3 regions of the Alishewanella sp. WH16-1 genome follow, and region 3 is predicted to be linked to each of the others. Evidence: predicted binding sites of a transcription regulator. Region 3 holds the regulator's gene; each other region holds the start of a gene.

What was found. Region 3 encodes sigma-54, which starts transcription at its own class of promoters, with help from an activator protein. Its sites were predicted from a motif close to GTTGGCACGNNNNTNGNNT; they were not measured.
Region 1: the regulator sigma-54 is predicted to act here: its motif matches at 1,977-1,995, upstream of AAY72_RS14555 (DUF3192 domain-containing protein).
Region 2: the regulator sigma-54 is predicted to act here: its motif matches at 3,351-3,369, upstream of AAY72_RS01245 (PAS domain-containing sensor histidine kinase).

The regions. Positions count from the first base shown of each region.
Region 1 is NZ_LCWL01000135.1:64,056-69,072, forward strand. Features, by position in the region: gene AAY72_RS14535 (DUF3301 domain-containing protein) at 1-159, shown strand, start outside; gene AAY72_RS14540 (DUF962 domain-containing protein) at 173-511, opposite strand; gene AAY72_RS14545 (GNAT family N-acetyltransferase) at 525-1,169, opposite strand; gene AAY72_RS14550 (DUF2789 domain-containing protein) at 1,295-1,522, shown strand; gene AAY72_RS14555 (DUF3192 domain-containing protein) at 1,547-1,921, opposite strand; gene AAY72_RS14560 (hypothetical protein) at 2,097-2,402, shown strand; gene AAY72_RS14565 (DUF2310 family Zn-ribbon-containing protein) at 2,389-3,171, shown strand; gene syd (SecY-interacting protein) at 3,150-3,707, opposite strand; gene queF (NADPH-dependent 7-cyano-7-deazaguanine reductase QueF) at 3,797-4,636, shown strand.
Region 2 is NZ_LCWL01000009.1:53,139-58,155, forward strand. Features, by position in the region: gene fliF (flagellar basal-body MS-ring/collar protein FliF) at 1-454, opposite strand, end outside; gene fliE (flagellar hook-basal body complex protein FliE) at 481-819, opposite strand; gene AAY72_RS01240 (sigma-54 dependent transcriptional regulator) at 914-2,257, opposite strand; gene AAY72_RS01245 (PAS domain-containing sensor histidine kinase) at 2,250-3,308, opposite strand; gene AAY72_RS01250 (sigma-54 dependent transcriptional regulator) at 3,420-4,904, opposite strand.
Region 3 is NZ_LCWL01000077.1:55,879-60,895, forward strand. Features, by position in the region: gene AAY72_RS07065 (Na+/H+ antiporter subunit G) at 1-248, shown strand, start outside; gene AAY72_RS07070 (HPr family phosphocarrier protein) at 275-550, opposite strand; gene rapZ (RNase adapter RapZ) at 540-1,397, opposite strand; gene ptsN (PTS IIA-like nitrogen regulatory protein PtsN) at 1,394-1,867, opposite strand; gene hpf (ribosome hibernation promoting factor) at 1,869-2,156, opposite strand; gene AAY72_RS07090 (RNA polymerase factor sigma-54) at 2,182-3,684, opposite strand; gene lptB (LPS export ABC transporter ATP-binding protein) at 3,733-4,455, opposite strand; gene lptA (lipopolysaccharide transport periplasmic protein LptA) at 4,452-4,943, opposite strand; gene lptC (LPS export ABC transporter periplasmic protein LptC) at 4,933-5,017, opposite strand, start outside.

The sequences.
Region 1 (5,017 bases), on a different contig from region 3:
CATTATCGGCTGCGCAAAATCGGCCAACGGCGACGTTTTGTCACCTGCTATCAGGTCGATTTTAGTGCCGATGGTGAAAGCCGCTATCAGGCGGAGCTGGTATTAAGCGGTTTACATCTGGCGGCATTTGAGCTGCCGCCGCACCGCATTCCGTCTTAACAGGAAGTTCCCGCTACTGCTGCGCTAATGCAGCATTTAGCTTGTGGCTGAGTTGCCCGGTCAGAAAGTCTTTATACATCACCCAATCGGCAGCCAAACTATAAAACGGGTATTTAAAGGTGGCTGGCCGGTTATGTTCAAAGCCAAAATGGCCAAGCCAGGCAAAGCCATAGCCGATGAGCGGTAAGGTCCACAGCCACCGCCATTGCTGGCTGAGCAGCACATAAGCCAATACCAGTAACACCAGACTGCTACCGATATAATGTAACGCCCGGCATACCGGGTTAGCGTGTTCACGCAGATAAAACGGGTAAAACTGCTCAAAACTCTGAAATTGTTGCATAGAAAACATCCAATCGGGTTAATCAGGCTGTTTGCCGTACCCGGAACATCAGGCTGCCTTGCACTGTACTAAAGCTAAGTTCCGCCACTTTCTGGTACTGATCGTCAGCAAAAAATGCCTGATACTTCTGCAGCGTGACAAAGACGCCAATGCCGGCCGAAGATGGATCTTCATCCACCAGGCTATCCACCGCCTGCAGCAAATAGTGGCCTAAACCTGCGTGTTGATATTTCGGCGCGACGGCGATAAACGCCAGCATATGATAACGTTTTGCCGGCATTGCCGCATGAATTCTTTCTTCTTTATTGAGCATCTGCCGGGTAGAAACCAGACCGGCGGTCAGCAACATTTTCAGGCGCCAGTGCCAGAGCCGGCTACTGCCAATGCCGGAGTCAGGCCCAACCACACAGGCCACCCCTAAAAGTTGTTCGCCCTGGAATAAACCAACGATTGGCTGTCCGGCTTGCCAAAAGGTACTGAGTTCTTCGCGAATGGCTGCTCGCAGCCTGGCTTCATATTCGCGCTCAGCACTGCGAAAAATCGCCATAAAAAGTGGGTCATCGTGATAAGACTGGTACAGCACCGAGGCGGCGAGTTTCAGATCTTCACCACCAAGTAAGGCGGCTTTTAACTGGCTGGGTTCAAAATGATTGACCTGGGCTAACATGGCTCACCTGTTATTGTTGTTTTTTTATTCACAATAGCAGCCGGCGGTTTGCTTGCCAAGCACGATTTTGTTACCCGAAACTCAGCTATACTTTTTAAACTAAATGTATAAAAAGGAGGACCACCATGGACACCAGTAAACACACTCTGAGCACCCTGTTTGCCCAGTTAGGTTTAGACAATAGTCCGGAGCAGATTCAGGCATTTGTGCAGCGGCATAAACTGAGTGCTGGCACGGAGTTAGCCGAGGCGCCATTCTGGAGCCAAGCTCAGGCCAGCTTTTTGCGCGAGGCCTGGCGCGCCGATTCGGATTGGTCTGATACCATTGATGAGCTAAATAAGCTGCTGCATTAACTGCAGCAGCCAGCAGCAACCCTGTTACAGGTATTGGTAGGCTTTATCACCCCAAGCTGTCAGTTGGTTATCTTTGAAAATTAACGGTGTGCATTCGTCTTTCGTGGTTTTGCCATCGCTGTTGCGATGATGCGTGCGGTAAAACAACACTTGTACCTGCTGGCCATCTTTCTGGAACAGCTCGCTAAAATCCGGTGCGCCAAGTTGCTGGCGCACCTCTTCACTGCTCACGCCCAGTGACAGCTGATTAATACTTTGCAAGTTAAACTGCTGGGTTTTACGCCAGGTACTCTCTGACGCAGTCTCAGTTTTATCACCGATAGCAACCACACAGCCTGACAAGGCCAGGGTAGCAGCGCTGATAATAAGTAGTTTTTGCACGGCGGCATTAGCAAACATAATGAAACTCCTGATTTATTCTTGTTAAAGCGGTAGTTACCGACAGCTATGGGGTAAGCAAAAGCGGGGCCAACTTAAAATATATTGAAAATACAAAAACTTAAAAACACACCGCTATCAGCCAGCCCAAGATAATGCTAAATTAAGCGAAATTTTAGTGAGAATGGCTAAGTCAATGACCAATAAACTGCAACTGGTGCAACAAGCGGCCAAACAACTGCAACACGAAGGCAAAACGGTGAATCTGGCGCTACTGCGTGCCCGCCTGGCGGGCCAGTTAGCCGGCCCGGAATTGTTCAGCGCCTATCAGCAGTGGCGTAATCTGCCGGCGAGCAGTAGCGCTGAAAGCGGTATTGTTTCTGATACCGACATCCCGGCAGCGCCCATCGCCACAGAAACGCCAGATACCCGGCTGGCACGGATTGAGGCTAAGCTTGATCGTCTGCTGGCGCTGCTGGAGCAAACCGATGTACCTGGCTGAATTACGTTTTACGCTGATTGCGGATACCGAATTCAGCCTTGCCGAACAGGCGATTCGCCGCTACCTGGAGGCACTGATCTTTAATGGCCAGATGCTCGGTCGGGAGTTTCCCACGGCCTTTACCGGCGACGCCTTTTGTAGCCGGCTGGTGTTGCCGACAGCGGATGCCCTGAGCGGCCAGCATGCCAGTGCCAGAGTTAAGGCAGCAGAGCAACAACTGGCTGCAGCAGGTCTGGGCTACCCGCAATGCCAACTGCTGGGTCAGGATCTGATGTCGCAGCAAACGGTAACTGAACTACCGGCAGAACTGGTGCTCTTCACCACCTATGCCGATACCTGCTCGCCACTGCGCTGCGCCAATACACTGCAACCTGTACCCTTATTTTGGCTTAACCCTGCTGCGGCCGATTATGAAGCGCTGATCCGCTGGCAGCTGCAGTTTCAGGCGTTGGATGAAATTCAGCTGCAGCAAGATCGGGTACTGCACAAAACCGCCGAAAACAGTCTGCAACACTACCAGAGTAAACTTAACCGCCAGGGCCGCAAGCTAGCAACACAACTGGCCAGACAAAACCAGCGGCCAGTATGGTATGCGCTGTACAGTGGCAGTGCTACAGATTGTCAGGCAGAAGCAGATAAATGCTGCCCCGGCTGTGGTGGCAACTGGCGCTTAGCCACGCCACAAGCCGGGATCTTCGATTTTCGCTGTGACAACTGTCTACTGTTGTCGAATATCGCCTGGGAATGTCAGTCAAATAGCGGCGAATAAGCCAGCGGCTTGAGTTCGGCCAGAAACTCAGCCAAATTGTCGGCCAGCTTAACCTTAACCTCCTGGCCGACACTCTCCTGAAACACCTCGCCACTGCGGTTCAATACCGACAGCATAATATTTTCATCATCGGTCACTGCAAAAAACACCGTCTCCTGCTGACGTAAACGGCGCTTCATCAGAATGTGGCCAATAATATTTTCCTGTAAGCGGGCAATATCAGCAGCATGCCATGGCATCAGCAACGCCAGTTTGCCTTTTGGATGCTCCGCCGCCAGGTTGGCACCAAACCAACTGCTGTAAAACGCCTTAATATCCGGATGTAACGTCAGCTCCAGCGCGCGCTCCACATTACTAAAATCGGCCGGCGGTTGTTGTGAAACCGGCTGCCAGCTTACCCGTTCGTCGCCTAATGACTGCACTTCACACGGCGATGACTGCGCGGCATCGCGCCAGGTTTGCATACTGATGCCCTCGGCCTGATGCCAGGCCAGACTCTGTTCGATAAAATTTGCGTAAGCTTGTTGGACAGACACCTCTACTCCCGGGGTCAGTTGTGCTAAGATCGGCTCATTGTAGCGAAAAACACTGCCTTGCGAAAAAAGTAGCGAAAAAAGATTACGACATGACAAAAAGCCATTCCGACGTTCTGGCCGAGCTCAGTCTTGGTAAAATCACTGACTATGTCGATCAATACGACGCCACCCTGTTACAGGTGGTGCCGCGCAGCCTCGGACGCGACGCCATCGGTCTTGGTCAAGAGCTGCCTTTTGTCGGGCAGGATATCTGGCATGGTTACGAGTTGTCCTGGCTTAACAGCAAAGGTAAGCCCCAGGTTGCACTGGCCACCTTTGTGGTGCCTTACGATTCGCCAAACCTGATTGAATCCAAGTCATTTAAGCTCTATTTAAACAGCTTTAACCAAAGCCGCTTTGCTGATGTCGGCCAGGTTTATCAAACCATGCAACGCGACCTGTCGGCCTGTGCCGGCGGCAATGTTAAGGTCAGCCTGCATAATGTCAGCGAAATTATGACCTTCCAGCCAACCTGGATCCCCGGCATTTGTCTGGATGAACTGGATATCGAAGTCGACCAATACCAGTATCAAGCCTCGTTACTGCAATTGGATCCGGCTCGTGGTCAGGTCGATGAGAAACTGCACTCACATTTACTTAAATCGAACTGTCTGATCACCTCGCAACCAGACTGGGCCAGTGTCTTTATTCATTACCGCGGTACCGCCCTGTCACATGAAGCGCTATTGAAGTATCTGATTAGCTTTCGCAGCCATAACGAATTTCATGAGCAATGTGTAGAGCGCATTTATAACGATATCTGGCAACTGGCAAAACCGGATTTTCTGGCGGTGTATGCCCGTTACACCCGTCGCGGCGGCCTGGATATTAATCCGCTGCGTAGCAGTGAGCCTTACAGCCCGCCGAATATTCGCTTAAGCCGGCAATAAGACGTAACACACCTTGTAACCTTTCCAGGCAAAGCACCTTTTATAGGTGCTTTTTCGTTGTTTTTAGCAGAAAAGCCGCAAAATATACGGCAATTTCTGAAACAACAATAGTAAACTTTCAGAGGCACTTTCATTTTTGTGTTTTTTTTGGTCTAATAGCGGCGCCTGATCCCAACAGGCGCTGACTAACACGGAAGCCTAAAAATGTTACACCTGACCTCTGACGAAGAAACGAGTTGGTTACCCTACTATTTAACTAAATAACCCGGCTCCAACCCTACTACAAAAGTACTAAAGCGGGCTTAGGCCCGCTTTTTCTATCTGTATTTTTACTATTTCAACTATCTCCCCGGCGCTTTCTGGAGATATACTTGAAAAATA
Region 2 (5,017 bases), on a different contig from region 3:
GTTCGCGGCTATGTTTCAGGCGCTCCATTTCCAACCGCTGACTGACGCCAAAACCGCTATCCTGCAGTAAAAACTCAGTGCCAAGTGAAGGTTCATTGGTCATGCCGGCACGAGACAAACTTAAGCGCACGTCCTGTAATTTATTCTCCGGAACCAGAATGACATTACCTTCAAGTTTATATTTAAATTTTTGCGCATCAAGGTGATCAAGAGTTTGAATCAGCTCCTGGGTACCGTAAGTGCCCAACGGCCGCATTTCTGGCGCCCGTGCCCAAAGGATTATCAGAATGGCGATGGCCAGACAGATAGTTAAGGCCACAATCAGCGTGATCTGGCGTACCAAATCGCCGCCGCTATTAAATGAATTTAAAATGCTGCCTTTGCTCTGCCCCTGAGCCTCGGTATTAAAGTCGGTATTGGTCAATGCCAGCTCAGTTGATTGATTCTCTGCCACCTTGCTTCTCCTACTGCCTGCCTAGCTTAAACCGGCATTGACATAATTTCTTTGTACGCTTCAACCACTTTATTGCGTACCTGCACTGTGGCTTCAAAGGCCAATGATGATTTTTGTGATGCGATCATGGCTTGAGCCAGTGATACTCTGGGATCTCCCAGCTCAACAGCATTGCGCATCGCACTGGCCTGTTGCTGCAGATCATTAACGTTACCCAGGGCATTTTTAAATAAGGTCGTAAAATCAGACTGGCTACCATTAACCGGCGCGATATCCATGGCGGGTTTAGCGTCTGCCGGTAAGGCTCTGGCCTGGCTGGCCATGCTTTGCATTTGTGCGTATAACGCCTGACCTTTGATTTGCATAAGAGTGCCTGTCAAAAATTTACTGTTAAGCTGATACAGGGACTAAAGCAAGGGCTATGCCATCTCCGCAAGGGCTATGCCACCTCAGCAAGGGTTACGCCACCTCGATACCGAGGTCGCGCATTCTGGCCAGTTTATAACGTAAAGTACGGTCACTGATCCCAAGCCTGGCGGCGGCCTCTTTGCGTTTATGATCACAAGCACGCATGGTAGCCAGAATTAGCTTGTGTTCCTGTTGGTGGATTTCGGCTTTAAAGTGGCTTTCTTCCGCCAGCGTTTCGGGATGCGGACTGGCAGCGCTTGGCACAAAAGGATGGGATTCGAGCAGGATATCGTTCGCCTCAAGTTGGTTGCCACTTTGTAAAATCAACGCCCGTTGCATCACATTATCCAGCTCACGAACGTTACCCGGCCAGTTATAGCCGACTAAGCGCTGTTTCGCCGCGGCGGTCAACGACGGGATACTGCGTTCCTGCTGTCTGGCATACCTTGCCAGCAGATGCTCTGCCAACGGCAGGATATCACCCGGCCGCTCGCTTAACGCTGGCCAGCATAGTGGAAACACATTTAACCGGTAATACAGATCCTCGCGTAGTACGCCGTCATTAACAGCCTGACGCAGCTCGCGATTGCTGGTAGCCAGAATGCGGATATCCAGTTTAATCAGCTTACGACCGCCCAGGCGCTCAACTTCGCGCTCCTGGATCACCCGCAGTAGCTTGGCCTGCAGGTTTAGCGGCATTTCGGTCACCTCATCTAATAATAAGGTGCCGCCATTAGCTTGTTCAAACTTACCCGGGCAGGCATTTACCGCACCGGTAAAGGCGCCTTTTTCGTAACCAAATAAGGTTGCTTCCAGCATATTCTCCGGGATCGCCGCACAGTTAATCGCGACAAAGGGTTCGCTACTGCGGTTGGACTGCTGGTGAATATAACGCGCCAGCACTTCTTTACCCGAGCCGCTTGGGCCCAAAATCATCACACTGGCCTCGCTGCGCGCTACTTTTTCTGCCAGTTGTAACAGCGCCTGACTTTTCGGATCGGCCACTACCGGCTGATTAGCCGACGTTGAGGCCGCTTTCACATAGCGACTGACCATCGAGACCAGCACTTCCGGTGAGAAAGGCTTACTCAGATAGTCAATGGCGCCCAAACGCATCGCTTCAACCGCATCCTGCACGTTAGCGTAGGCGGTCATTAATAACACCGGCAGTTGCGGATAATGCTCATTCAGGGTTTGCAGTAAACTCAAGCCTGACACTGATCCCATCTGCACATCTGATACCACCAGCTGGACTTTTTGCTTTTTTAACAGTAACAGCGCCTGTTCGGCGCAGTCAGCCGCCAGTGGCGCATAGCCAGCCAGTAACAAGGTGTCGCACAGGGCTTCGCGTAAACCGGCATCATCTTCGACGACTAATACCACTAAATCAGACATGGCTGGTCTCCTGTTGCAGCTGTTTGTTTTTTAAAGCCACTCTGCCTTTCGCAACTGGCGTCATTAATGGCAGCGTAATCGCAAAACAGGCACCGCTTAGCTGGCCTGTGGGCCGCTCGGCAGGCAGTAAATAACGGATCTGCCCCTGATGACTCTGGATCACCGCCTGTACCACTGCCAGCCCCAAACCACTGCCTCCGGCTTTGCGGGTAAAAAAAGGCTCGAAAATATGCGGTAATAACTCAGGCGCAATGCCTGGACCGTTGTCACTGATTAGCAAAGTAAGCTGCGAACCGGTTTCGCGTTGCAACACGACACGGAACTGCCCGCCGGAGCCGGTTGCCTGGATGCTGTTTTGCAGTAAATTTAATAAGGCTTCACACAAGCTTTGCGGATTAGCCAGCAGTAGCAGTTCAGCATCAGCGCAGCATAACTGGAGCTCAGCCCTGGCGCTGGCTAACATCGCCTCGCTGCGCTCGGAAAACATCTGCAACAACTGCGGCAGATTTACGGCTTGCACCGCTTGCGCAGTACCGGAACGCGCAAAAAGCAACATATCATTGACCTGCTGCTCTAACTCACGCAAACGTAACACCAGTTTTTGCTGGAATTGCTCACGTCGCGGCACTGCCAATTGCGGACTGGCTAAATTCTCGGCGTAGAGCATAGCTGAGGCTAAGGGGGTACGGATTTGATGCGCCAGCGTGGCCATCATTTTGCCGAGGGTTGACAGACGTTGCAGATGATTCAAGCGTTGCTGTAAGGCGCGGGTTTCAGTTAGGTCAGTCAGCACGATCAGCTGGCCAGGGTTTAACGCACTGATCGCAATGTGCAGGCGACGCCCGTCTTTAAGTGACACTTCCAAACCATCGTCGCTACGTGGCTGAAAACAGCGGTTGATCACAGTTAACCAGCGCTGCCCCAGCACTGGTTCACCCAACATTGCCAAAGCCACCGGATTGGCCTCCACTACCAGACCTTTGGCGTCAAGAATAATGACGCCGGAAGGCAAAGCCCGCAGAATTTGCTCAAAACGTGAGGTATCAGACATTGGGTTACATAGCTCAGGTCTGGTGAATAACTAGACCTGATTATGCAGAGATTATGCCAGCATTAAAATTATGATTTATAAGAACTTATCCAGTCAAAAAACTGACAACCCTTATTCATCCTTGCCCAGATTATATTTGCGCATTTTCTCAACCAGGGTAGTGCGGCGCAAACCTAGCACCTCTGCAGCCCGGGCCACAATAAAGTCATGTCGCTCCAGTGCCTGCGAAATAAAACGTACTTCCAGCTCAGCCAAAAACTCTTTTAAATCCAAACCACTATCCGGCAAATCTTGTAATCCAAGGGGTTGCGTACCCGCAGCAAAGGCGAACTGGATTTCCGCTAAGGTTGTCTCAGATTCCGCTGCAGACTCAGCTTCTTCATCGGGTGACTGAAATAAGGAATTCAGTAAATCCCGTTCTTGCAGCTCTTCGGGGTACACCGGCTGATAAGAGTCTACTTCCAGGTGTTGATATTTTTTCGGTAACTCTGCGACGTCAACCACTTGATCCGGATACATAATTATCATCCGTTCTAACAAATTAGCCAACTCACGGACATTACCAGGCCATGGATGTAACTTCAGACTTTCTAATGCCCGCTCAGTAAACTTTACTCTGGCCTGATGCGCCTGATACTGCCGCTGTAATAGTTCATTGATTAACAATGGTAAATCGTCGGCACGCTCACTAAGAGCAGGGGTTTCAATTGGAAATACATTTAACCGGTAATACAAGTCTTCACGGAAGCTGCCATCGCTAATCATCGTTTCCAGATCGCGATGCGTAGCGGCGATAATCCGTACATCCGCTTTAATGGTTTGTGCGCCCCCCACCCGCTCAAAAATCCGCTCCTGCAGCACCCGCAGTAGCTTAACCTGCATTGGCTGCGGCATATCGCCTATTTCATCCAGAAACAGCGTGCCGCCCTGCGCCAACTCAAAACGGCCTTTACGGGTTGAAATGGCGCCGGTAAAGGCCCCTTTTTCGTGGCCAAACAGCTCGCTTTCTAATAGTTCCGCCGGAATCGCACCGCAGTTAATCGGCACAAAGGGGCCACTGGCCCGGTTTGACAACAAATGGATATTGCGTGCCACCACTTCTTTACCGGTACCTGATGGCCCCAACACCAGCACATTGGCTTCGGTTTTTGCCACCTGCTGAATTAAAAACCGTACCTTCTGCATCGCCGGCGTTTGCCCAACCATGCCATCAAACTTGGCCTGGCTATCTGCCTGTTTATGCGTGGGCAGTAAACGATGATACTGCTGCGCATCGCGCAATAATTGCGTCAAACTGGCGTAAGCAAAAGGTTCGGATAGCACGCCAATGACGTTAGCATGCTCCAGCAAGAAACTAAGACTCTCGCCGACAACTAAAAAAGCCGAAGCCGGAAACTGCCGTACCAGTTTGTCAGGTGCCAGCTCTCCACAAGCCCCCAACAACACTACCGCTTCGGGCTGCTGCTGTAATTTGTCCAGCACATTTTCAGCGGTCAATACTTGCTGTGCCTCGCCAATAAAACTCAGCACAGTGGCTAAACGCTCAGCACGATTTAATTGTAAATCAAAGATATACAGCGGCGGTGTGGAGGACATAGCAGCACAATTTATTCTGGTTATTTGACTTTATTGTACAAGCTAAGTGTGGGTATGCAAGGTGGAATGCTGGTTTTTTGACGCTAAAACAAGGTTTACGTCAAAAAACCAGC
Region 3 (5,017 bases):
TGGGTATGGGCGGTATCTTGCTGGGTTCGATGTTTTATTTTAGTACCTCGCCGGGCACTATTAGTGTGCATGAGCTGCTGATCACGATTTTTCTGCTGATTACCGCGCCGATTAGCGCTCATATGTTGATAAAAACGGCATTGCATCACAAAATCAAGGCAATCCCGAAAACGACAGGTGAGCAGGAATTAAAGCGTGGCCAGCAACAAAACAGCAGCCGCTCGCATTTGAAGTCGAATTTGCCCTAAGGTAGATGACGCAGTAGTGGCAGCGGCTACTCGCCAAAGCCGCTGTTAATCAGCTCTGTTACCGCCTTTAAGGCTGCTGCTGCGTCTTCCCCCTCGGTGGTGACCGTCAGGGTTTTGCCCTTACTGCTTGCCAGCATCAGCAACGCCAGCACACTGCCGGCGTCTGCCGTTTTACCGTCATCCTGCACCAATTCGACTTTCGCCTGATAGCGCTGACAGAGCTGCACCAGCTTAGTCGCAGCCCGCGCATGCAGGCCGAGTTGATTGATAATAGTAACCTGTGTGCTGAGTTTAGCGGCCATGGTGACGTGTTAACTCCCGATGGCGAATTTGCACGTCCTCGCGCTGGCTGCGGTAACTTTCTGCCAGAGATTCTGCGATATAAACCGAACGATGCTGGCCACCGGTGCAGCCAATGGCAATGGTCAGATAACTGCGATTGTTGCGCTCGAGATGTGGTAACCAGCTACTGATAAAGCTATTAATTTGCCAGATGTATTTACCAACTATTGGTTCTGAAGCCAGATAATCTTTTACCGGTTGATCCAGGCCGGTAAGCGGCTTTAGCGCCGGTTCCCAATGCGGATTGGGTAAGAAACGGGCATCAAAGACATAATCGGCCTCTTTCGGAATACCGTATTTAAAACCAAAGGATTCAAACAACATCACCAGCCGGCCGGTTTTCTGGCCGAGGATCCGTTCGCGTAATAATTCCGCTAACTGATGAATATTGAGTTCGGTGGTATCAATATACAGATCGGCGCGGCTGGAGATGGGATCCAGCAATTGCTGTTCCCGCGAAATCGCTTCGTCCAGCGACATGGCTTGATGGGAAAGTGGGTGTAGACGCCGGGTTTCACTAAAACGCTTAATCAGCGTGGTGTGGTCAGCATCCAGGTATAGAATAGTCAGTTCGAGTTTACGCGGTAAATAGGACAGAATTTCTGCCAGTTCTTCCGGCTCGGTCGGTAAATTGCGCACATCGATGCTAACTGCAACCCGCTCATACTGATCCATTACCGCATTAGCCAGGGTGGGCAGCAAATTCACCGGAATATTATCTACGCAGTAGTAGCCCAGATCTTCCATCACCCGTAATGCGACGGATTTACCTGAGCCTGAGCGGCCGCTGACTACCAGTAATTTCATTTGTCACCTGCCAGCTGACTGGATTCCACCAATAACTGGTACAGTTGCTGATCTGAGCCGGCGTGCCGGATTTTCTTGGTTAGCTCTTTCTGGCTAAGCAGTTTGGCAATGCCCGATAGCGTGGTTAAATGTGCCTGACACTGATCTTTCGGGATCAGGATAGCGCAGAAAATATCAACACCCTGGTTATCAATGGCATCGAAGGGGATAGGATCCTGACTGACAACAAACACCAGAATGGGCGAAGTCACACACTCCAGTTTACCATGCGGGATCGCAATACCGCCGCCAATACCGGTTGAGCCCAGCTTTTCGCGGGTCATCAGCGCTTCCAGAATGCTGTATTCAGACATTTCGGGTATTTGCTGGTGGGCCAGTTCGGCGATATATTCGAGGATTCGTTTTTTACTGTTAAAAAGAACTGCACTTTTCGTGCAGTTCTCCGCTAACATAGCGCTTAAATTAATCATCTTAGTGTCGTGACAACTTTTCTTTATGTTTGATCACTTGCCTGTCCAGCTTATCAATTAACTGGTCAATGGCGGCGTACATATTTTCGTCTTCAGAGACGGCAAAAACTTCACCACCATTCAGATGGATTTTGGCTTCAGCAATTTGTTTTAGCTTTTCGACATTCAGGACTACGTGCACATTATTGATGTTTTCAAAATGGCGCTCCAGTTTAGCAAATTTACTGTCTACATATTCTCTCAGAGAGTCGGTAATTTCTACGTGACGGCCAGTTAGGTTGATTTGCATAGACTCTTCCTTCTTGTTAAGACACTTACAGCAGGGTCTTTCGTTGATTGGATGGCGGGATAAACAGGGATTCGCGGTACTTGGCGATGGTACGCCGCGCAACGTTAATACCCTGATCAGACAAAATTTCTGCCATCCTGCTATCACTTAATGGCTTAGCGGGATTTTCCGCAGCCACCAGTTTTTTGATAAAAGCGCGAATTGCTGTGGAGGAGCATTCACCACCACTCTCTGTACTAACATGACTGGAGAAAAAGAACTTAAGTTCAAAAATTCCGCGCGGTGTATGCATATACTTTTGGGTTGTCACCCTGGAAATCGTTGATTCATGCATACTGACCATCTCGGCCACATCATTCAGTACCATTGGCTTCATGGCTTCTTCGCCGTGTTCAAAAAAAGCCTGTTGCTGCTGCACTATACAGCTGGCCACTTTTAACAGGGTTTCGTTGCGGCTTTCTAAACTTTTTAGAAACCATTTCGCTTCCTGCAGATGTGAGCGGATAAACTGGCTATCCGCACTGTTACGTGCCGTTCTGGATAAGGCCGCATATTGCTGATTAATCCTAACCTTAGGCATAGCGTCCGGGTTCAATTCTACCTGCCAGCGACCTTTGACTTTACTCACTACAACATCAGGAATAATGTACTGCTGCTCTTGCCTGATCACATCCGCACCCGGTCTTGGGTTTAAGCTGTGGATCAAACGCATCACTTCCTTCAGTTCTTCTTCTTTGAGTTTAGTCACCCGCATCAGAGAACGAAAGTCCCGGTTAGCTAAAAAGTCGGTATATTCGCTGATTATTTGTTTTGCATCATTTAAGTAGGGCGTCGCAGGATCAAACTGCCGCAACTGCACTAACAAACACTCTTGCACTGAGCGTGCGGCGACACCAACCGGGTCGAATAGCTGGATCCGCTTTAATACGGCCTCGACTTCATCGGCTTCCACATCGGGCAACTGCAAAGACTCGAGAATGTCTTCGCAGCTGATAGTGAGCAAACCCGTTTCATCCACCGCTTCAATAATAATTTCGGCGATAGCGCGGTCAGTTGCAGAAAAGGGGGTCAGTTCCATTTGCCAGCGTAAGTAGTCTTGTAAGGTCTCGGTGGTTTCTCCCTGATAAACCATATCGTCATCGGGTAGGGCTCCACTGGTTACCGGCGCAGCGCTGACTAAATCATCCCAATTGTTATCAAGCGGCAGATCGTCCTGAATGTTCTGTTCGGTCATTGCCTCGCTGCTGTCGCGCTCTGAATGGTCGGTATAATCAGTGAAGTCGTCGTTATCATCGCTGGCACTGTCTGTCGCCGGCGTATCGCGGTTCAGGTTTGCCAGACTCAGATCCGTATCTGAATGTTCAGTGCTATAGTCGTCATCGCCTTCCAGCAAAGGGTTAGCGTCCAGAGCTTCCTGAACTTCCTGCTGTAGTTCTATAGTTGATAGCTGTAGTAAACGGATCGCCTGCTGCAGCTGGGGTGTCATAGTCAGCTGTTGGCCTAGGCGCAGTTGTAAAGACGGCTTCATGTAAGTCTGATTCTCTCCTGAATATATGACTGTTGTCCGACGCCCTTACTATAGCCTGAATTGCTCACCAAGGTATACATCGCGGACCTGTTGATTCGCCAGCACGTCTTGCGGCGAGCCAGCCGCAATTAACTCGCCATGACTGACAATGTAGGCAATTTCGCAGACATCAAGGGTTTCCCTGACGTTATGATCGGTGATCAAGACACCGATCCCGCGCTGACACAGATGCTGGATAATCTTTTTGATATCTAACACGGAAATCGGGTCAACACCGGCAAAGGGCTCATCCAGCAGAATAAAAGCCGGGTTGGCGGCCAGGGCGCGGGCAATCTCAACCCGGCGCCGCTCACCACCCGATAAGGCCATCCCTAAGCTGTGCTTGATATGGCCAATATGAAACTCTTCCAGCAGTTCGTCGGCAATGTCTTCACGTTGTTGGCTGCTCAGGTCTTTGCGGGTTTGCAGTATCGCTAACAGGTTGTCATAGACCGTTAGCTTGCGAAAAATCGAGCTCTCCTGCGGTAAATAACCGATACCGGCTCTGGCGCGCTGATGAATAGGGGCGAAGGTAATGTCCTGATCATTGAGGGTGATTTGCCCTTTATCGGACGGGACTAGGCCGACAATCATATAAAAGGTGGTGGTTTTACCTGCGCCATTCGGACCGAGTAAGCCAACGATCTGGCCGGCATTCACTTCCAGACTGACATCTTTTACTACCTGGCGGCCTTTATAACTTTTCGCCAGATGCGCTACCACTAACTTCATGGATTTTCCTTGGTTTCCGGCGTAAAAATGGTCGTGACGCGGCGGTTTTGCTCGCTGCCGGCCGTTAGTTCCTGGCGCTCCAGGTTGTAACGGATAATATCGCCCCGCACCAAGGAGCCGCTTTGGGTTAACTCGGCGTCGGTCGTTAAGGTGAGGGTACGACTGGCAATGTCATAGCGAATTTCATTCGCCTGAGCAGTGACGGGACGTTCGCCGTCTAGCAGTTGTGAATAGGTTACAGGGGTGCCGCTGAAAATAAAGATTTCCTGGCCTTTACCGGCACTGGCATTAATTTCCAGACGATCCGCCTTAATGAGCAAACTGCCTTGCTTGACTTCGACATTATCAACATAAACCGCCGTATTATCGCGAATAGAAGCCTGGGTATTGTCGGCGTTAATCGAAATCGGCAACTGATGATCAGGTTTAGCCGCCAGGGTGCTGGCGCTAAACAGTATCAATAGCGCGGCGAACAGGTTAGTTTTCATTTAAATATACCGTTTCAAGATGCTTTTGTAGCTGGATGTGCTGTGCTGACAGATCAGCTAACATACCGACGCCG